DNA from 3 places in the Mesorhizobium sp. M0166 genome. Region 2 is predicted to be linked to each of the others. Evidence: predicted binding sites of a transcription regulator. Region 2 holds the regulator's gene; each other region holds the start of a gene.
The links. Region 2 encodes HrcA, which represses chaperone genes, less so after heat shock. Its sites were predicted from a motif close to GTTAGCACTCNCNNNNNGNGAGTGCTAAC; they were not measured.
Positions count from the first base shown of each region.

Region 1: the regulator HrcA is predicted to act here: its motif matches at 3,309-3,337, upstream of groES (co-chaperone GroES).
Region 3: the regulator HrcA is predicted to act here: its motif matches at 3,975-4,003, upstream of NKJ46_RS15755 (co-chaperone GroES).

Region 1 covers NZ_JAMYTD010000003.1:362,380-369,615, forward strand. The annotation lists gene NKJ46_RS06330 (LysR substrate-binding domain-containing protein) at 1-665, opposite strand, end outside; gene NKJ46_RS06335 (FAD-binding oxidoreductase) at 816-2,204, shown strand; gene NKJ46_RS06340 (bifunctional helix-turn-helix transcriptional regulator/GNAT family N-acetyltransferase) at 2,245-3,180, opposite strand; gene groES (co-chaperone GroES) at 3,399-3,695, shown strand; gene groL (chaperonin GroEL) at 3,758-5,413, shown strand; gene NKJ46_RS06355 (TetR/AcrR family transcriptional regulator) at 5,630-6,229, opposite strand; gene NKJ46_RS06360 (zinc-dependent alcohol dehydrogenase family protein) at 6,329-7,236, shown strand, end outside.
Region 2 covers NZ_JAMYTD010000008.1:44,544-51,779, reverse strand. The annotation lists gene rdgB (RdgB/HAM1 family non-canonical purine NTP pyrophosphatase) at 1-84, opposite strand, end outside; gene NKJ46_RS12170 (VOC family protein) at 84-494, opposite strand; gene rph (ribonuclease PH) at 527-1,243, opposite strand; gene hrcA (heat-inducible transcriptional repressor HrcA) at 1,388-2,500, shown strand; gene NKJ46_RS12155 (hypothetical protein) at 2,537-2,734, shown strand; gene NKJ46_RS12150 (PQQ-dependent sugar dehydrogenase) at 2,834-4,189, shown strand; gene NKJ46_RS12145 (LysE family translocator) at 4,277-4,894, shown strand; gene cysK (cysteine synthase A) at 5,062-6,042, shown strand; gene NKJ46_RS12135 (glutathione S-transferase family protein) at 6,216-6,839, shown strand; gene NKJ46_RS12130 (RNA polymerase sigma factor) at 6,855-7,236, opposite strand, start outside.
Region 3 covers NZ_JAMYTD010000012.1:98,681-105,916, forward strand. The annotation lists gene NKJ46_RS15735 (cupin domain-containing protein) at 220-795, opposite strand; gene NKJ46_RS15740 (TetR/AcrR family transcriptional regulator) at 815-1,519, shown strand; gene NKJ46_RS15745 (hypothetical protein) at 1,600-1,761, opposite strand; gene groL (chaperonin GroEL) at 1,840-3,459, opposite strand; gene NKJ46_RS15755 (co-chaperone GroES) at 3,562-3,924, opposite strand; gene NKJ46_RS15760 (hypothetical protein) at 4,169-4,441, shown strand; gene NKJ46_RS15765 (DUF1488 family protein) at 4,438-4,704, shown strand; gene NKJ46_RS15770 (hypothetical protein) at 4,771-4,908, opposite strand; gene NKJ46_RS15775 (hypothetical protein) at 4,952-5,200, opposite strand; gene NKJ46_RS15780 (DUF3168 domain-containing protein) at 5,435-5,845, shown strand; gene NKJ46_RS15785 (hypothetical protein) at 6,220-6,519, shown strand; gene NKJ46_RS15790 (response regulator transcription factor) at 6,584-7,236, shown strand, end outside.

The DNA.
Region 1 (7,236 bases), on a different contig from region 2:
TTGGGGATGCTGGGATCGATCGAGCGTGCGATCGCCAGCCATCGCTGCCAAGTCGGCGCTTCCGGGTCGCGGTTCGTCCAATTGAAATGGATGAGCGGGTGTTGCAGCAGATCGGCGGCGCGCTCGATCTGTCGGTCGCCTTCCGCGAACAGCTCCGGGCTGCATACCGGAAAGAATGCGTCCCGAAAAATTTCCTGCGCGGGAACATCCCTCGGCATTCTGCGCGCATAGCGGATCGCGACGTCGGCGTCACCGGCTCGCAGGTCCAGAACGGCGTCTGTCCCGATGATCTCCAGTGGAATGTTCGGATGCTGTTCGCGCCACTTCGACAGGCGCGGAACCAGCCATCGGCTGGCAAATGCATTTGGGCTCGTCACGCGCAACGGGCGTTGGCCAACACCGGCCGAGGCTGATGCTATTGCCGCAGCGAAAGCGTCGAAGCCGTTGCAAATTACCGGGAATAGCCGTTCGCCCACGCCTGTGAGCACGAGCGGTCGTGGGCGCCGCCGGAACAGCAGTTGCCCACAGACCTCCTCCAGCAATCGAATCTGGTGGCTGATGGCCGTTGGCGTCACTCCGAGTTCCGTCGCGGCCTTCCTGAAGCTCATCAGCCTGGCAGCGGCCTCGAAGGCGCGAAGCGACCCGAGCGGCGGAAGTTTTCTCATCCAGGCAGTTTAGATGAATTTAGCTCATCCAGCGACTGAGATATTCGATTTTGCAGCGAATGGCGCCGCATGAGATCATTATAATCCGACACATGTCGGTGAACGAAAGCGGCCTGTCCAACCGTGCCGAATCACGAAGGGTGTCCCTCGATGAGCATGTTCAAGCTTATAGACGGTTCCGAGCCGACGTTGCAGGCGCCAGATATCGCCCGCCTCAGGCAGGCGATTCGCGGCGATCTGATCCTTCCGGACGACCCTGGCTATGACCAGGCGCGCAGAGTTTGGAATGGCATGGTCGATAAGAGGCCGGCGGCTATCTTCTATTGCGCCGAATCCAGCGATGTCGTCACGGCCGTCAACTTCGCCCGATCGCAAGGCTTCCTCGTCGCCGTCCGCGGCGGTGGCCATAACGTCGCCGGCAGTTCGGTATGCAACGGCGGCGTGGTGATCGATGTGTCACGCATGAAGCGGATCGAAGTCGACCCGATCCGTCGTGTTGCGCGCGCAGAAGCCGGCTTGAACCTGGGCGAGTTCGACGCAGCCACGCAGGTCCATGGTCTTGCGACGACCATGGGTGTCAACGCGGATACCGGCATAGCCGGACTGACACTCGGCGGCGGGTTCGGCAAGCTTGGCCGCAAACATGGACTGAGCTGCGACAACCTTGTCGCTGTCGAAATCGTGACGGCGGACGGCCGGTTGCTCACGGCAAACGCGGCCGAAAATGCAGATTTGTTCTGGGGCATTCGGGGCGGCGGCGGCAATTTCGGAATAGTCACGACTTTCGAATACAAGCTCCATCCCGTGGGTCCGCTCCTCATCGCGGGATCGATGCTATACCGGTACGAAGAGGCACGCGAAGCGATGCGGTTCTATCGTGCGTTCTCGAGCGGCGCCCCGGATGAGCTGAGCCTGGATGCAGCACTTGTGACGGCGCCCTCGGGCGAACGCTTCTTCAGCATATCGGCGTGCTACATCGGCCCACTCGACGAGGGCCAGCAAATCATTCAACCTCTGAGAGAGTATGGCACGCCGGTTGAGCGCCGGATTGCTCCTGTCCCCTATCTTCAAATCCAATCGGCCGCGGACAGCCTCTTTCCGCGCGGTCGGCGCTACTACTGGAAGGCGCAGTTCATGCGCGAAATCACAGATCAGGCGATCGATACCATGTTTGCGGCTTACATGACTGCACCCAGCGAATCGCTTCTGGTCCTGCAGCAGGTTGGCGGCGCCATCTCGCGAGTACCGATGGACGGAACGCCCTGCGCCAACCGAGATGCACTTTACGATTGCTTCCCGATATCGATCTGGGACAATCCGTCTGACGACGAAACGCACATCCGATGGGCGCGTGAGCTGTGGGATGCAATGAGACCGTTCTCGACCGGCGGCGTCTATGCCAACAATCTCGGCGACGAGGGCACTGATCGGGTTCTGGCAGCTTACGGCGAGAATTATCCGAAGTTGGCCGCACTAAAAAACAAGTATGATCCTACCAATTTCTTTCGCTTGAACCAAAACATCAAGCCTGCGACCTGAGCGACCGCCGCAGGCCGATGCCCGAAATTCTGCAGCGCTGCTACAACTCCAAATCCCAGTTCTGGCCGACCAGATCCTTGCCGAAGGAATGGTGGCGCTCCTCGTTGGTCAATTTGAAGCCCGCAGCCTCATAGATGTGGCGGGCGGCGGCGAGCACGTCGTTGGTCCACAGCGTCAGTGTCCCGTAACCCGTGGCGCGGCAAAAGCCGACACATTCCTCGACCAGCCGCTTGCCGATGCCGAGGCCGCGCGCCGACGGCTCGACATAGAGCAGGCGCAACTTCGCCACCGCGTCCGACTGGCGCACGACGAAGACCGAGCCAACGACCTCCCCTTCCCGCTCGGCGATCCAGCTGCGTTCCCATTTCGGATCGAAGGATTTGACGAAGGCGCCGAGGATTTCGGCGACCAGCGCTTCATAGGTCTCGTCCCAGCCATATTCCTGCGCGTAGAGCAGACCCTGGCGATGGATGATCCAGCCGATGTCGCCGACCTGCAGAGGCCGCAGCGTGTAGGGAATCTTGGGTTCGGCGGTCCCGTCCAGCAGGCGCTGCACCGTCTGCATGGCCTTGACCAGCCTGTCCTGTTCGGCAACCGAAAGCCGTTCGAGCAAAGCCGCGACCTGGTCGTGCGAGCCCTGGTTCAGCGGCGCGAAAGCCTGCCGCCCGGCCTTGGTCAGCGCGATCGACGAGCGCCGCGCATCCGCCTCGATCGTGGCGCGCTCGACCAGGTCACGCTCCTCGAACTTCTTCAGCAGCCGGCTGAGATAACCGGCATCGAGGCCGAGATCGCGCGCAAGATCGGTGGCGGTCAGGCCATCGCAATGCGCCAGCTCATAGAGCACGCGCGCCTCGGTCAGCGAGAAGGTGCTTTTCAGCAGCCCTTCGTCGAGCAGCCCGATCTGGCGAGTGTAGAAGCGGTTGAAGGCCCGCACCGCGTCGATCCGCTCCTTGCCTGGGTGACGATGAATGGTCATGGCATCCTCCTCCCGGCAAGATCAGCGATTTAGTTGACTTAGTCAAGGATCATGTTTGAAGCAATTGTCCTGATTATGCCCAGCGGGCGCCTTGACTCACGCGAGCTGCCAGCCTATTTCAGCGCCACGTTAGCACTCCCCCAAGATGAGTGCTAACCACATGTCCGGCGCCGCCGGACGGAGGAACTGTTCTCACCATTCTCATCGAGGAATAAAAAATGGCAAAGTCGAAGTTCCGCCCGCTTCATGACCGCGTGGTCGTTCGTCGGGTCGAATCCGAATCCAAGACCGCGGGCGGGATCATCATCCCCGATACGGCTAAGGAAAAGCCGCAGGAAGGCGAGATCATCGCCGTCGGTTCCGGCGCCCGCGACGAAGCCGGCAAGCTCGTCCCGCTGGACGTCAAGGCCGGCGACCGCATCCTGTTCGGCAAGTGGTCGGGCACCGAAGTCAAGCTCAATGGCGAAGACCTTCTGATCATGAAGGAATCCGACATCATGGGCATCATCGGCTGAATATCGGCCTCACCCTCATTTAAATCTTCGGGCTCAATCCAAGCCCCTGCCAGGAGCTAAAAATGGCTGCCAAAGACGTAAAATTCTCCCGCGACGCTCGTGAGCGCATGCTGCGCGGCGTCAACATCCTCGCCGACGCGGTGAAGGTCACGCTCGGCCCCAAGGGCCGCAACGTCGTCATCGACAAGTCGTTCGGCGCACCGCGCATCACCAAGGACGGCGTCACCGTCGCCAAGGAAATCGAGCTTGAAGACAAGTTCGAAAACATGGGCGCGCAGATGGTCCGCGAAGTTGCTTCGAAGACCAACGACATCGCCGGCGACGGCACCACGACCGCGACCGTTCTGGCACAGTCGATTGTCCAGGAAGGCCACAAGGCGGTTGCCGCCGGCATGAACCCGATGGACCTCAAGCGCGGCATCGACCTCGCCGTCGCCGACGTCGTCGCGACGCTGATCAAGAACGCCAAGAAGATCAAGACCTCGGAAGAGGTTGCCCAGGTCGGCACCATCGCCGGCAATGGCGATGTTTCGGTTGGCTCGATGATCGCGGAAGCGATGCAGAAGGTCGGCAATGAAGGCGTCATCACCGTCGAGGAAGCCAAGACCGCCGAGACCGAGCTCGAGGTCGTCGAAGGCATGCAGTTCGACCGCGGCTATCTCTCGCCCTACTTCGTCACCAACGCCGAGAAGATGGTTGCGGATCTGGAAGACGCCTACATCCTTCTCCACGAGAAGAAGCTCTCCAACCTGCAGGCCATGCTGCCGATCCTCGAGGCTGTCGTGCAGACCTCGAAGCCGCTGGTCATCATCTCGGAAGACGTCGAAGGCGAGGCCCTGGCCACGCTGGTCGTCAACAAGCTGCGTGGCGGCCTGAAGATCGCTGCCGTCAAGGCGCCGGGCTTCGGTGATCGCCGCAAGGCCATGCTGGAAGATATCGCCATTCTCACCGGTGGCCAGGTCATCTCCGAAGACCTCGGCATCAAGCTCGAGAATGTCGGCCTCAACATGCTCGGCCGCGCCAAGAAGGTGTCGATCTCCAAGGAGAACACCACCATCGTCGATGGTGCCGGCAAGAAGGCCGAGATCCAGGGCCGCGTCGCCCAGATCAAGCAGCAGATCGAGGAGACCACCTCGGACTACGACAAGGAGAAGCTGCAGGAACGTCTCGCCAAGCTGGCGGGCGGCGTTGCCGTCATCCGCGTCGGCGGTGCGACCGAAGTGGAAGTCAAGGAAAAGAAGGACCGCGTCGATGACGCCCTCAACGCGACCCGTGCGGCCGTCGAAGAAGGCATCGTTCCCGGCGGCGGCGTCGCACTGCTGCGCGCTTCGCTGAGCATCAAGGCAACCGGCGCCAACTCCGACCAGACCGCGGGCATCAGCATCGTGCGTCGCGCGCTGCAGGCTCCGGCCCGCCAGATCGCGGCCAACGCCGGTGCGGAAGCATCGATCGTTGCCGGCAAGATCCTTGAGAACAAGGGCGCGACCTTCGGCTACAACGCCCAGACCGGCGAATATGGCGACATGATCGCCATGGGTATCGTCGATCCGGTCAAGGTTGTGCGCACGGCTCTGCAGGACGCGGCCTCGGTCGCCGGCCTGCTGGTCACCACCGAAGCCATGATCGCGGAGGCTCCGAAGAAGGAGTCGGCTGGCGGCGGCATGCCTGGCGGCATGGGCGGCGGCGGCATGGGCGGCATGGGTGGTATGGATTTCTAATCCAACCCGTCAGCCTTCAGATACGGAAAGGGCGGCCGAGAGGTCGCCCTTTTTTGTTGATGGGACGGAGGATGAGAGGCTGTTCGATTCCAAACCAAGCGGAAGCATACCCCTCACCCCTCTTCGGCGTCGGCGCAGAACGTGAATCGCCGAGCTGGAGTGTCGGCACTTCAGCAGGGCTCCGCGCTGGCCTTGATGCCCTGGAAGCGCGAAACGTCAATGCGCCGTGATGGCGATCTCTTTCGCCGGCAATGCCCCCTCAATCAGCGCCGCGACCTCATCGGCTACCGCTAGCACCGGGGCGCGGTCGTGGGTGGCGCGCGCGATCACCATCAGCCCTTCCAGCGATGATTCGACCAGCAGCGCCAGCGTATGCGCGCGGCGCTCGGGCACCCCTGCCCTGACGAAGGCCGCCCGGAGCAAGCCTATCCATTGCTCGAAGGCTGACCGGCACAACTCAACCAACTCCGGCATGTCGGTCGGCGAATCCAACACCACGGGCGCGATCGGGCAACCGAGCGTGAACTGGTTGTCTTCCAGCATGCGCGCGACCGACTGGTAGATGTGGTGGACAGCCACCGCCGGGTCCTTTTCAGCGGCGAGCGCGGCGTCCAGCCTCTGCGTCACATCGGCGACGCTATTGCGCGTCACCTCGATGACCAGCTGGTCCTTGCCGCCCGGAAAGTGGAAGTAAAGCGAGCCTCTTGGCGCAGAGGAGGCGCTCAAGATGTCGTTGAGCGACGTGCCGTGGTAGCCGCGCTGCCTCAGCAGCAGCGCCGTCGCCTCGAGCATGCGGGTGCGAGTGTCGTTCGCCATGTCAACCTCTGTCAGGAGTGAGCACTATAGGCCTTGCCTCGAATATGACAACCGGTCTATATAATATGTAGATCAGTCTACATATTTGAGCGAGGGCTAATGCGCAGTTATCGTCTTGAAGGAATCGGCGGGACCAAGTGCCTGGTGATGCGCAACGAGGCGCAGCCGACCCCGAAGCCGCACGGGATCGTTATGCGTGTTCGCGCCACCTCGCTCAACCGCCGCGATACGATGATCCTCAACGGCACCTATCCGCTGGCGCCGCGCCAAGGCGTTATCCCGCTGAGCGACGGCGCCGGCGAAGTCGTTGCCGTCGGCGACGCCGTCAACCGCTTTGCGGCAGGCGACCGCGTCATCGGCAGCTATTTCGCGCGCTGGATCGACGGCCGCATCAATGCCGGGCTGATCGACCAGCTTGGCTGCACGCTGGACGGGATGCTGGCCGAATACGCCGTGCTCGACGAGCAATGGGCGGTACGGCTTCCCGATCATCTCGACTGGCATCAAGCAGCGACACTGACCTGCGCCGGCCTGACCGCCTGGAATGCGGTGACGGCGGCCGAAATGCCGAAGCCCGGCCAATGGGTTCTCGTCATCGGTTCAGGTGGTGTCGCGCTGTTTGCGCTGCAATTCGCCAAGCTGCTCGGCTGCCGTGTCGTGGCAGTCACCTCGCGCAGCGAGAAGCTGGACCGGCTGCGGGCGCTGGGCGCCGACCTCGTCGTCTCGACCGCCGGCATGCCGGAATGGGGTGCTGCGGTGCGCGAGCAGACCGGCGGCATCGACCTCGTCGTCGAGACCGGCGGCCCGCCGACCTTCGCGCAATCGATGATCGCCTGCGCGCTTTACGGGCGCATCGTGCTTCTCACCATACAGGATGCGAAAGGCGGGACGGTGCAGATCCCCGGCCCGGTCTACCAGCGCAGCCTCGCCACCATCAGCCGCCTGTTCGTCGGTAATCGCACCAATCTCGAAGCCATGCTGCGCGCCATCTCGGTGCATCGGCTTAA
Region 2 (7,236 bases):
TTTGCCGGCGTTATGGCTGGCGACGACGATCTTATGCCCGTCAAGCGAGTGAACAGTTGGCGAATGAACAGCTGGCGAATGCATCAGGTGCCCCAGATTCTTGGCTCGGCGAATTCGATCGAATTGCCCGACGGGTCGCGAATATAGATCGAGCAGCCGCCCTGCGGCCATTCGAACTCGCTTTCGATGGCGATTTTTTTCGCCTCGAGATGCGCTTTCCAGCGTGGGATTTCATCCGCGCTTGCGGCGAAGCAAAGATGGCCCTCGCCGACCGCGCCATGCGGCGGTACTTTGACCTTGGCGTCGGCCGGCGGCGGCACTTTGGTCGCCTCGGCATTGAAGATAAGCAGCACGCCGTCGCCGCAGCGGAAGAAGAGATGCCTGCCATCGACCTTGCCGAGCAGATCGAGCCCGAGCACGCCCGAATAGAACCGTTCCGCGGCAGCAAGGTCCGTCACGTAGAGTGCTGATTCCAGGATTGCGGAAGGAGTCACAGGATCGCCAATCTCATCAATATTGAAGGCAGCTAAGCCACCGCCATTTGCTGCAAGCTGACCAGGCGCTGAATACCTTTCTTGGCGAGCTCCATCAACGCCGCGAACTGCTCTTCCGAGAACGGCTCGCCCTCGGCCGTGCCTTGGATCTCGACGATGCCGCCTTTGCCGGTCATGACGAAATTGGCGTCGGTGCCGGCCGAGGAATCCTCGATGTAGTCGAGATCGATGACCGGCTGACCATCATGGATGCCGCAGGAGATCGCCGCGACATGATCCTTCAGCACCTTGCCCAAGCTCGCCATCTGGCGGGCTTCCATCCAGCGCAGGCAGTCGTAGAGCGCCACCCAGCCGCCGGTGATCGAAGCGGTGCGCGTGCCGCCGTCGGCCTGGATCACGTCGCAGTCGACGGTGATCTGCTGCTCGCCGAGGGCCTGCAGATCGACCACGGCGCGCAGGGAGCGGCCGATCAGCCGCTGGATCTCCAGCGTGCGGCCGCCTTGTTTGCCAGCCGAAGCCTCGCGGCGCATGCGCTCGCCGGTCGAACGCGGCAGCATGCCGTATTCCGCCGTCACCCAGCCCTTGCCGGAGTTGCGCATCCAGCCCGGCACCTTTTCCTCCAGGCTGGCCGTACACAGCACATGCGTGTCGCCGAACTTCACCAGGCACGAGCCTTCCGCATGCTTGGAGACGCCGCGCTCGAAGGAGATGGGGCGCATTTCGTCGAATTGGCGTTTGGAAGGGCGCATTCAGGCTTCTTTCTTTCTTCGGAATCTTGGCCGGGGAATCTTGGCCGGCTTGTAGCCGCACGGGACGTGAGGCGCAAAGGAAAATGGACCGGTTGCGCCGCCGCCGCGGAAGTCTATATCTTCGGGGCGGAGGTTTGGCTCGAAATGACAAAGGCAGTCGATCCCGGCTCGCAGTCGCACGTGCTCCCGTCGCACGCGCTGCAATCGCCCGCGCTTCAATCGCTCGACATGCGTTCGCGCGACATCTTCCGGCGCATCGTCGATTCCTATTTGAGGGATGGCGAGCCGGTCGGTTCGCGCAGCCTGTCGCGCATCCTGCCGTCGTCGCTGTCGCCGGCCACCATCCGCAATGTGATGAGCGACCTTGAGCATCTCGGTCTGATCTATGCGCCGCACATTTCGGCTGGCCGGCTGCCGACCCAGGCAGGCCTGCGCTTCTTCGTCGATGCTTTCATGGAACTTGGTGACCTCTCCGACGAGGAGCGCCGCACCATCGAGGCGCAGGTGCGCGCCTCCGGCTCGGGCGCGACGCTGGAGCATATGCTGACCGAGGCCAGCCAGATGCTGTCCGGCATGTCGCGCGGCGCCGGCCTCGTGCTCGCCGCCAAGAATGAGGTGGCGCTTAAGCACATCGAATTCATCCAGCTCGAGCCGACCAAGGCGCTGGCCGTGCTGGTCTCGCAGAACGGCGACGTCGAAAATCGCGTCATCGATCTGCCCGCCGGCATCACCATCTCGCAATTGCACGAAGCCTCCAACTTCCTCAACGCCCATATCCGCGGCCGCACCCTGGCCGAGGCGCGGGTCGAGATCGCCCGCATCAAGGAAGAGACCAGGGCAGCCCTCGACACGCTGTCGCAGGATCTGGTCGAGAAGGGCCTGGCGGTCTGGGCAGGCGCTGAAAGCGGCGTGCCTGGGCGGCTTATCGTGCGCGGCCGCGCCAATCTCCTGGAAAACGTCACTGCCCAGGCCGACATAGAGTTGTTGCGGCATCTGTTCGAGGATCTGGAGACGCAGGATGGGCTGATCCAGCTTCTCGACCTCGCCGAGGAAGGCCCGGGCGTGCGTATATTCATCGGTTCGGAAAACAAGCTGTTTTCGCTGTCTGGCTCCTCGCTGGTAGTGGCGCCCTATCGCGACAAGGACGCACGCGTCGTCGGTGCGCTCGGCGTCATCGGGCCGACGCGGCTGAATTATGCGCGCATAGTACCGATGGTCGACTATACCGCGCAGCTGATTTCGCGCATGCTGAGCTAGGAGCCGCCGCGGGCCTGCCGCAAGGAGGAGAAAAGAATGGCGCTGGAATCGTTCAAGGCCCAGATCAGTCTGCTGCTCGAAGAAATGATCAACCAGCCAGAGGATCAGCACGAGGTGCAAGAGCAGTTGCGCGAGAAGCTGCAAGAGATGCGGGCGATGGGTTTGCCGCTGCCGGCCGATCTGGTCGCGCTGGAAAAGCGCCTCGACGACGACTTTTACGCCTCTGGCAACTGAACGGGTTCGGCTTCAAATCCTCGTGTGCTGGACGACCGCTTGGAACGATCAATGCCTGATGCCGTTTGCCCTGTTCGAGGCGAATCCCGGAGGACGTTGATGATCCGATCTGGCGGCTTTGCGGCCGTTGCCGCTGCCCTCCTTGTTGCGACACCGGCAGCCGCCCAGCAGGCGGACCAGAATGTGCTCAAAGGCGAAGCCGCGTTCGGCGATTGGCACGCCGACAGGCCTGGCGTCCGCCGCCTGATCGGGCCGCAAGACATGCCGGCAGCCGACCCCGCCCAATCCGCTTCGAACGGCGCCGGCGTGGCGGAACGGCCCGAAAGCGCCAAGCCAGAATTGCCGCCGGGCTTTTCGGCTGAAATGATCGCATCCGGCATCGTCAATCCACGTGTCGTGCGCGTCGCTCCGAATGGCGACCTCTTTGTTGCCAACAGCCATGCCGACCAAATACGCGTCTATCGTCTCGCCGAGGGCAGCGCCAAGCCCATCGAGAAAGCGATCTTCGCCAAGGGGCTCAATTATCCCTACGGCATCGCCTTCTATCCGCCAGGAGACAAACCGCAATGGGTTTATGTCGCCAACAGCGACAGCATCGTCCGCTTCCCCTATCGCGACGGCGACCTGAAGACATCCGGCAAACCAGAAACCATTGTCGCCAAAATCCCGTCGGGCGGTCACACGACCCGCGACATCGCCTTTTCGGAGGACGGCAAAACCCTTTATTTGTCGGTTGGCTCCGCCTCGAACGTCGCCGAGGACATAGGCAAGGAGCCGGATAGCGGCCTCGACGCCTGGGCCAAATCAAAGCCGCTCGGGGCGGCCTGGGGCTCCGAGGACGGCCGTGCCGACGTGCTCGCCTTCGATCCGGATGGGAAAAACCCCCGAACGGTCGCCACCGGCCTGCGCAACTGTACGGGCATGACTGTGCAGCCCGCCACCGGCGCATTGTGGTGCGTCGTCAATGAGCGCGACGAACTCGGCGACAACGTGCCGTTCGAATTTGCAACTGCGGTCAAGGACGGCGGATTCTATGGTTGGCCTTGGTACTACATCGGCAATAACGAGGATTCCCGCCATCAGGGCGAGCGGCCAGACCTCGCCGGCAAGGCCACTGTCCCCGATGTATTGATGCAGGCGCATTCGGCGCCGATAAACATAGCCTTCTACGACGGCAAGAACTTTCCGACGGATTACCAAGGTGACGCTTTCGTCACCATGCATGGTTCGTGGAACCGTGGCGCCAGGACCGGCTACAAGGTGGTGAGGCTCAAATTCAGGGATGGCAAGCCGACCGGCGAATATGAGGACTTCATGACCGGCTTCGTCATCTCGAACGACGCCGTCTGGGGCCGCCCGGTCGGTGTCGCGATGGCCAAGGACGGCTCGCTGATCGTCACCGAGGACGGCAACGGCACCATCTGGCGCGTTACCTACGAAGACGGCCGCTCCTGAACGGCGGTGGCGCCTGCTGCGCTGGCGCAATCGAATTCGGGCCGAGGGAATTCACCCAACCTCAACATTGTGCGACAAGCGCGAATCATGACACTCACCGGGTTCCTCGCCTATAGCGCCGCCCTCGGCATCGCCGCAGCCATCCCCGGCCCAGGCGTCACCGCGCTTGTTGCGCGTGCGCTGGGTTCCGGCTTCCGCTCTTCGCTCGCCATGTCGTTCGGGCTGATGCTCGGCGACCTGACCTATCTCACTGCCGTGGTGCTCGGCCTGGCTTTCGTCGCACAAACCTTCGGCATTGTCTTCCTGGCCATCAAATGGCTGGGCGTCGCCTACCTCGCTTTTCTTGGCTGGCGTTTCTGGACGAGCGGCATCACGCCGGAGACGGTAGAGGCGAAGAAAGGCAAGGGCGGCTTGGCATCCAGCTTCGTAGCCGGCCTCGCGGTCACGCTCGGCAATCCGAAGACGATGATCTTCTATCTCGCCATCACCCCGACCATCGTCGATCTGAAGACGATCACGCTGGCCGATTACGGCATCCTGGTCGCGATCACGATCGTCGTCCTGCTCGTGGTGCTGGTGCCCTATTTGGCGCTGGCGGCCAAGGCGCGCTGGTTCCTGAAGTCGCCGCGGGCGCTGAGGGCACTCAACCGCACCGCCGCCGGCTTCATGGTCGGTGCGGCCGCGGCAATTGCCGCCCGCCAATAGATCTCTTTCACCAATCCGCCCAACGATTGCCACGCCTTGCAAGGGCGGGGGTATTCAGCACGAACTTCACTCGGATATTTTTCGATCGACAGCCTATCTTGCGCGGTGGATGGCTCTATCCTATGCCCGCCCCGACTCTTGCCGCTTGACCTTTGGGAGGAAAATCAATGAACAAGCCCGCCACCCCCACACACGTGCCCGGCCGTGGCCGCATCTACAATTCGATCACCGAGACGATCGGCGACACACCGCTGGTGCGGCTTGATAAATTCGCTAGGGAGAAGGGTGTCGTCGCCAATCTGCTGGCCAAGCTCGAATTCTTCAACCCGATCGCCTCGGTCAAGGACCGCATCGGCGTGTCGATGATCGAGGCATTGGAGGCTTCGGGCAGGATCACGCCCGGCAAGACCACTCTGATCGAGCCGACCTCGGGCAATACCGGCATCGCGCTCGCCTTTGCCGCCGCCGCCAAGGGCTACAAGCTGATCCTGACCATGCCGGAAACCATGTCCGTCGAACGCCGCAAGATGCTGGCGCTGCTCGGTGCCGAACTGGTGCTGACCGAAGGGCCGAAAGGCATGAAGGGCGCCATCGCCAAGGCGGACGAGCTGGCGGCAACGCTGCCCGACGCTGTCATTCCGCAGCAATTCGAAAACCCGGCCAATCCAGAAATCCATCGCCGCACCACGGCCGAGGAAATCTGGAACGACACCCATGGCGAAGTCGATATCTTCGTTGCCGGCATCGGAACCGGCGGCACCATCACCGGCGTCGGCCAGGTGCTGAAGAAGCGCAAGCCCTCGGTGCATGTCGTCGCCGTCGAGCCGGAAGCCTCGCCGGTGCTGTCGGGCGGCCAGCCAGGCCCGCACAAGATCCAGGGCATTGGCGCCGGCTTCGCGCCAAAAATCCTCGACACGACGATATATGACGAGATCGTCAAGGTCTCGAACGAGGATTCGGTTGCCAATGCACGGCTCGTCGCTCGGCTCGAAGGTGTGCCGGTCGGCATCTCGTCGGGTGCCGCCCTGCAAGCGGCGATCGTCGTCGGCTCGCGGCCCGAGAACAAGGGCAAGAACCTCGTCGTCGTCATCCCCTCCTTCGCCGAGCGCTATCTCTCGACGATCCTGTTTGAGGGATTGGGCGCTTAGACACGAGCGTTTTTGACCGGTTCGTAGCGATCCTTCGCGATGCCCTCCGGCATCAAACGTTCTGTATCAACGCTTCGGCGTGGACCGCTGAAAAACCACCTGTGGCGGGCGTCGTTCGCTTTGAGCGGCGGGTCACTTCCGTATCAAATCGTCGCTGCCTGGCGGAGGACTTCATGTACAAGCTCTATACGCGTGCCAATACCGGCGGCTTTGTCGTCGAGGCGGCGCTCGCTTTGGCAGGTGTGCCTTTCGACCGGATCGACGTTCCGAAGGGCCGACTCGACCAGGCCTTTTTAGACATCAGCCCCTTGAACCAGGTGCCGGTGCTGGTCTTGCCGGACGGACGCTCGATGACCGAGTCGGCGGCAATCTGCATTCTGCTCGCCGAACGCCACCCGGAAGCAGCTCTAGCGCCGGCAGCGAACACACCTGACCGTGCTGACTTCCTGCGCTGGATGTTTTTCATGTCCTCCGTCATCTATGCGGCCAACCTGCGGTTCTACTACGCTGATCGCTACACGGCCGACGCTGGCGGCGTGGATGCCGTCAAACAGACGGCGGTCTCGGAAATGGATCGCAGCTTCGCCATTCTCGATGCCGCCCTCGAAGGCCGGGACTGGCTGGCCGGCGACCGGCTCTCGCTGGCCGACATCTATCTCGTCATGTTGGTGGCCTGGCATCCGGAGGTCGCGACGGTTCCAACCGCTTGGCCGAATATCGAACGCCTGTGGGCCAATTTGCGGGAACATCGGGTAATGAAGAGGCTGAATGCTTCCCACGACATGTGGCCGGCCTAAGCACTCCGCCTTGTCTCAGTGTCTTTCCGCATGGCCGAGCCCTGCCCGTCGTTCCTGCAGGAACCGGCGCACGGCCGGATCGCGTTCGAGGCCGATAGCCCGGTCATAGGCCTCGCTCGCTTGCGGAACTTTGCCGAGTCTGGCCAGCAGGCCCGCGCGGGCGGCCCAGTAAGGTTGATAGTCATACAGCCGCTTGTCGCCGCTGAGTTGGTCAAGCGCGCCTAATCCTGCCGAAGCACCTTCGGCCTCGGCAATCGCCACCGCACGGTTGATCGCCACCACCGGCGAGCCGGCAATCACCGACAGCGCGTCGTAGAGCTCCTTGATAGCGACCCAGTCGGTACAACCGGTCAGCCGCCGTGTCGTATGGGCGGACTGCACGGCGGCCTCGAGCTGA
Region 3 (7,236 bases), on a different contig from region 2:
GGCCCTGCGCGAGAGGCGCCGGTGCGCGCCGTCATCCGCTTCGTTGCGACGGTCGTCAAGAACCGTGCCGGGCTGATCAGCGGCGAGACGCGATAATGGCCTGGTACCGCCGCCCGCACACCCAGTGATTTTCAGCGGAATCAGTCAAACCTTCGCGGGTCTGCTGCAGCGGCCTGCCGTCGCGAACGGCATGCACTCGCAAGGCGATCAGGCGTGTATCTATTTCTGCCGTGCGACCGTTGCAGCGGCGGTGCGTGCGGATGTCAGTCCAAATCGGGTGCAGAGGCCTGGAACACTATCGAAGTCCATATCCAGTTCGTACTTCCGCAAAAGTTCGCCCGACTTTGTTCTGTCTGGCCAGATGACGGCCAGTTCGCGGAAATAGTTCTCGAAGCCAGCGGGCGAAATCACCTCGATGATTTCGCACTGCGTGTCGCCCGCGTTCCAGAACGTATGCCATTCGCCTCGCGGCTTGAACAGCCATGTGCCCGGCCCGGCGGTAACAACGTTCTCTCCAAGCAACGCGCCCAAACTGCCGCTCAGCACATATGAATATTCGTCTTCACGGTGATGCCGGTGCAAGGGCGCGGCCAGCGCACGAGGGGCGAGCGGATGGTGCACGATGGAGAAGCGCTCCCCGGTGTGGAATCCGTCTATCTTCCAGTGGATGCCGAAACCGCCCAAGTCAAAGCGGTCACCAGCTCCAGGCAGAATTGTGATGGGGTCCGATGAATGGCTGTGAGGCGAGTAAGCCGTCGCACGTTGGAGGCTTGGATCAGGCACTGCGCGTTCCATATCATCCTCCTGAAAATGGGTGTACGCTGCCGATCACCCATTTCTACGAGCCATTCACACCCAAGTCAATATCGGTGATCATATGAGTTCACTGAAAGAAGGCCAGCGTCGCTCATACCGGCTGCAGCGACGCGCGATCAAGCAGGCCGAGACCCATCTTGCGCTCACCCGCGCAGCATTCGATCTGCACAGTTCGGTGGGTCCATCGCGAACGACGGTGAGCGCCATCGCCGAGAAAGCGGGGGTGCAACGGCTAACCGTCTACCGCCATTTTCCCGACGAGGAAGCGGTCTTCAATGCTTGCTCGGCATATTCGTTCGGCCAGGACCCGCCCCCCAACCCTGAAGCCTGGCGATCGATCGTCGAACCGGAAGTCCGGCTCCGGACGGCGCTTTTCCAACTGTACAGCTACTACAGGCGCAAGCGGCAGCTCCTAGCCAATTTGTATCGCGATGCCGAAATGCCGGTTGTCGCTGCCGCGCTGGCCCGCCGGCGAGAGGTTCTCGCAAAAGGCGTCGCGATCCTTTCACAAGGCTACCTCGACCCGGATGGCGGAACTGCAAGGTTGCTCGTTGCCGCGATAGGACATGCGCTGGACTTCACGACCTGGCTGTCGCTTGTCGAGAACCACGGCCTCTCTGACGAAGAGGCGGTGGAAACCATGCTCGTCCTCGTCCGCAGCGTCAGGTCGAGTTTGCGGGATGCCGAGGTAACAAGCCGTTGACTTGACAACCGTCGGCGCTGGAAACGGATGCCTGTAGACTTTTAGCCGCCGGTCTCATGATCTGACGCTGATCTCGCGGATCACATGGGACGCTTGTCCGCGATCTTTTTCGGGTCGCGGCCTATTGTGCCGGCGTCGGCTTTCCTGTGCTTGTCGGCAAGCCTGCGAATGCGATCGAAGCGGCTTTCCTCGGCCACTTTGGTCTTCGCCGCCGCATTTGGCTTCGGGACGAATGCGATCATGGATCGATCTCCTTGCCGAGGGGCACGCCGGGGAAGATACCCCGGCGGCTGTCTTTCAGGCTTGTTTCCGGCAGCTGGTCAATAGCCCATGCCGCCGGTCGAAGCAGCGGCTTCCTTGGCTGAAACGTCGGTGATCATGGCTTCAGCAGTGATCAGGAGCGCCGCAATGGAGCCCGCGTCCTGCAGCGCCGTCCGCACCACCTTAGCGGGGTCGACGATGCCGGCCTTGATCATGTCGACATAGACTTCGTTCTGGGCATCGAAGCCCTGGTTGTGGTCCTTGCTATCGGCGAGCTTGCCGACGACGATCGAACCTTCGACGCCGGAATTCTCGGCGATCTGCCGGATTGGCGCTTCGAGCGCTCTCGACACGATCGAAATGCCCGCCGTCATATCGGCATTGGCTCCGGTCAGCCCGTTCAGCACAGCCCTGGCGCGCAGCAACGCGACGCCGCCGCCGGGAACGATGCCTTCTTCGACGGCGGCGCGCGTGGCGTTCAGCGCATCGTCGATGCGGTCCTTCTTTTCCTTGACCTCGGATTCGGTGGCGCCGCCGACGCGGATGACGGCAACGCCGCCCGCCAGCTTGGCGAGACGTTCCTGCAGCTTCTCCTTGTCATAGTCGGAAGTGGTTTCCTCGATTTGCCCCTTGATCTGCTGGACGCGCGCCTGAATCGTGGTCTTCTCGCCGGCGCCGTCGATGATCGTGGTGGTGTCCTTCTCGATCAGCACGCGCTTGGCGCGGCCGAGCATGTCTATGGTGATGTTCTCCAGCTTGATGCCGAGATCCTCGGAAATCATCTGTCCGGCGGTAAGCACGGCGATGTCTTCCAGCATCGCCTTGCGGCGGTCACCGAAGCCAGGTGCCTTGACGGCCGCGACCTTGAGGCCGCCGCGCAGCTTGTTGACGACCAGCGTCGCCAGCGCTTCGCCCTCGACGTCCTCGGAGATGATCAACAGCGGCCTGCCGCTTTGCACCACGGCTTCGAGGATGGGCAGCAGCGCCTGCAGATTGCCGAGCTTCTTTTCGTGGATGAGCACGTAGGGGTCTTCCAGCTCGGCGCGCATTTTTTCGGCATTGGTGACGAAATAAGGCGAGAGATAGCCGCGATCGAACTGCATGCCTTCGACGACGTCGAGTTCGGTTTCGGCGGTCTTGGCCTCCTCAACGGTGATGACGCCGTCATTGCCGACCTTGTCCATCGCCTTGGCGATCATGGCACCGACGCTGGTGTCGCCATTGGCGGCAATGGTGCCGACCTGCGCGATCTCGCCTGAGGACTTGACCTTCTTGGCTCGGGCCTGGATTTCCTTGACGACGGCGCTGACGGCAAGGTCGATGCCGCGCTTGAGGTCCATCGGGTTCATGCCGGCGGCGACGAATTTGGCGCCCTCGCGCAGGATGGAAGCGGCAAGCACTGTGGCGGTGGTGGTGCCGTCGCCGGCGAGGTCGTTGGTCTTCGAGGCCACTTCGCGCACCATCTGTGCGCCCATGTTCTCGAACTTGTCGGAAAGTTCGATTTCCTTGGCCACCGTCACCCCGTCCTTGGTGATGCGCGGCGCGCCATAGGCCTTGTCGATGATGACGTTGCGGCCTTTGGGGCCGAGCGTCACCTTGACGGCGTTGTTGAGGATTTCGACACCGCGCAGCATGCGGTCACGCGCGTCGGTGGAGAATTTGATTTCCTTGGCAGACATGATTTTTTCCAGTTCGGTTGGTCGTGGCAAGACGCTTGCAGCGCGCCTGAATCAAAGCTTGGAGCATCCTTTGCGCGCCCGGTTGGGCGCGCGGCATTCCAATCAGGCGGCCTTCTTGGCAGCCACGCTCTTGGCAATGATGCCCATCTCGCTCTTGTCGATGATGCCCATCTCGCTCTTGTCGATGATGCCCATGATGTCGGCCACCTTCATGATCAGAAGGTCCTCGCCGTCTATCTTGACCTCGGTGCCGGACCATTTGCCGAACAGGATGAGGTCGCCGGCCTTGACGTCGAGCGCCATCAGCACGCCGCTTTCGTCCCGCGCACCCGGCCCGACGGCGATCACTTCGCCTTCCTGCGGTTTCTCCTTGGCATTGTCGGGGATGATGATGCCGCCCTTGGATTTGGTGTCGCTTTCGGCGCGCCGAATGACGACGCGATCGTGGAGTGGCCGGAATTTCATGGGGACTCTTTCTGGGGCCGGCTTAGGCGGCCGCCCCTCTCTATAGGCGCTCTGGCACTCGATTGATAGGAGTGCCAAAAAATATTCATAGGGCATGTCAAATATTGAATGTATTATTTTGCTTGGCCATCCCCCGGTGTTCGGGGCCTTGCCGAATATTAATGAAATTGAATTTCTGTCCTTGAACACCTATTTTACGGTGAAGCTCACATTCACGACTTTCGCTGCAAGGGAGATTTTACCGATGGCCGAAGGCAATCAGAACATCATGGAAAAAGCTCAGGCTCGCTTCATGGAAAATCAAAAGAAAACAGCGGAGCGGAACAAAGCAACTGCCGAATATCTCTCGGAGGCGAAGGCCAGGATGATCAAGACGGCGAAGCTGAGGGAATTGCGACTGGCCAAGGAAGAGGCGGATCGCGCGGCGGCAGCTCTGAATCCGGTCGCCCCAAAGAAGAAGCGGGCGGCGCGGACAGTCAAGCATGCCGTATCCGCATCGACGGAGGCCAAATCATGAGCCTGACATTTCCCAATCCCAGCCGCAGCTACGACGAGGCAAGCAAACGCATCCGCTTCGTCGGCCATGACGGCATGTTCCAGATTTCCTTCTCGGTCGCAACCGATGCCATCTCCAAGATGCAGCCGGGAACGGCGGCCTCGGAAGCTACCTACCTGGCGGCATTCGACACGGCTTCCAACTCGATCCACGATGTTGCCAGGAATGCCTATGCCCGCACCCGCAGGAGCATATATGTGCTGACTGCGGCCGATTTTCGCTAGATCCGTCGCGATCCGTCCACAAGACGCTTTCTCGGCGCTTCCGGTCCGCCTTCGCCCGCCGCGATGTCACGACTGTTCAGCCGATCGACCGCCCGCATCGCGCGTGTTTATGCCGACCATGGGTTGCTGCTTGAGCTCGACCGGCTGGCCGGTGACGGTCCAGCAGTGAGAACGTTCCATACGCAGCGCGTAGCGGTTTGCCATCTTGGCGTCCTTTAGTTCCGCCCGATCGATGAGTGTCGCTCGGTCAGGCTTGGGCGACGAAGAATACTGCCGCCAGGACAAGCACCGTCCACAAAACGACGGACAGCTTCAGGGCCAGGCTACCGTGCGCCGAGAGCACCTCCCGCGTGCGGTTGACCAAATTTTCGATGGTCATCGACATGGTCGGCGCCGCAATCGCGACCGTCGGCGCCCTGAACCCAAGCTTTCCGAAAACAGGCAGCAGCGGTGGCTCGCGTACGAAAACGACCTCGAATGTTTGGAAACCAGACATCTTCATAGCATCGTTCTTCGAACTCCCTGCATGCCAAATGAATTCGCGTCACTCTCAAGGGCGTCCGTGGCGCGAAAGGCCGCGGGATCGCGGGTTGCAGGAGTAGGGCTTATTCCTGAGAGCATGAAGGTTCATAATCCGCATGAGACGCGCTGATTCGAGCTTTGCCGGGATGCCTTCATGCAACGCAGCTACGCAGCCGGGAGGTCGACGCGACGGGCGAAGGGAAAGACGATGACCGCGCCGGCCGTCGAATTGCAGAGGGCCATATTCGAGGCAGTGAACGGCGATCCCGACCTGTCGGCGGCACTGGGCGATGCAAGACTGTTCGACCATGCGCCGGAAAATGTTGCGTTCCCCCACATGACCTTCGGCCGCACCAGCGTCTACGATTGGGCAACGGGGATGGAGAACGACACAGAACAGTTGCTGACGTTGCATGTCTGGTCGAAATCAGAGGCCAGCAAGGAAACCAATGACATCATGGACCTGGTCAGCACCCGCCTGCGCGATACGGCACTCTCGCTTGGCGGACATCGCCGCGCCCACCTCAAGCTCGAATTCGCTGAAGCCCGCTACGACGAGGACCTTTCGGCCCATCACGGGCTGCTGCGCTTCCGCGCCGTGATCAAGGACGAGGGCTGACCACCGGGCACCTTTTCGCAAATCGGGCAATTTTGTTCTTGCTTTGTGCCGGCAGCTATGCTACTAATTCAACTATGGTGCTGATGGCGCCAGCGACCCGCCGCAGAGGCGGGTTTTTTGTTTCAGGTTCGGTTCGCCTGAACTGCCATCGGTTGCCTTGGGCCGGATGCTTCGTCCTCCCAAATGGTCCTGCCCGCCAGATGATGCCGGTTGTCGGCGAAGGATTGGAGGGCTAGGTTAAACATTGGCGATTTCGCGGGGCCGGGCGGCGAAATGGCAATCCGGTAATCTCGCGCTTCAGGGGTGTGGCGGGCATGCATTCGAGCGTTCACCGTTCATATCACGTTCAGCACCGGCGCGTTAGAACGCTGGCCATGAAAACCCTTCGCTTCCACTTCCGGACCGCGGCACTGGCGCTCTCAGCCGCCGGCCTGCTTGCGTCGCAAGCGATGGCGATCCCCGCTGTCGCGCCCGAGTGGACTCAGCCAGTCGTCCTCGCCGCGTCCGACTGCTACGCGATCGGCCAGCAGGTGGCGGAGCAGAATGGCGGCACCTTGGCCAAGGCCTCGCAGTCGACACGCGGCGGCCAGCCGGTCTGCGTCATCGTCGTGCTCGTTCCGGGCAAGGATGGGCAGCGTCCCCGTCGCTCGGAGATCGTCGTTCCGCTGAACTGAACCGTGCCGTTTCCCAGTCTGCCGGAATCGGCCTATATCTGAACAGCTTCAACAGGCCTTCCGCATGCGCGTACTCGTCGTCGAAGATGACAAGGATCTCAACCGGCAGATCGGCGACGCGCTGGTCGATGCCGGCTATGTCGTCGACCGCGCATTCGACGGCGAGGAAGGGCACTTTCTCGGCGACACCGAGCCCTACGATGCCGTGGTGCTCGATATCGGCCTGCCGCAGATGGACGGCATCAGCGTGGTCGAGCGCTGGCGGCGCGGCGGCCGCAAGATGCCGGTGCTGATCCTGACGGCACGCGACCGCTGGAGCGACAAGGTTGCCGGCATCGACGCCGGCGCCGACGACTACGTCACCAAACCTTTCCACATCGAGGAAATCCTGGCCAGGGTGCGCGCCCTGATCCGGCGTGCTGCCGGGCATGCCTCGTCCGAGCTGACCTGCGGGCCGCTGCGTCTCGACACCAAGGCCTCCAAGGCCGACGTTGACGGCGTGCCGCTGAAGCTGACCTCGCACGAATTCCGCCTGCTTGCCTATTTGATGCACCATATGGGCGAGGTCGTTTCCCGGACCGAACTGGTCGAGCATCTCTACGACCAGGACTTCGACCGCGATTCCAACACGATCGAGGTCTTTGTCGGACGGCTTCGCAAGAAGATGGGCATCGACATGATCGAAACTGTTCGCGGCATGGGCTACCGCATGCGTAA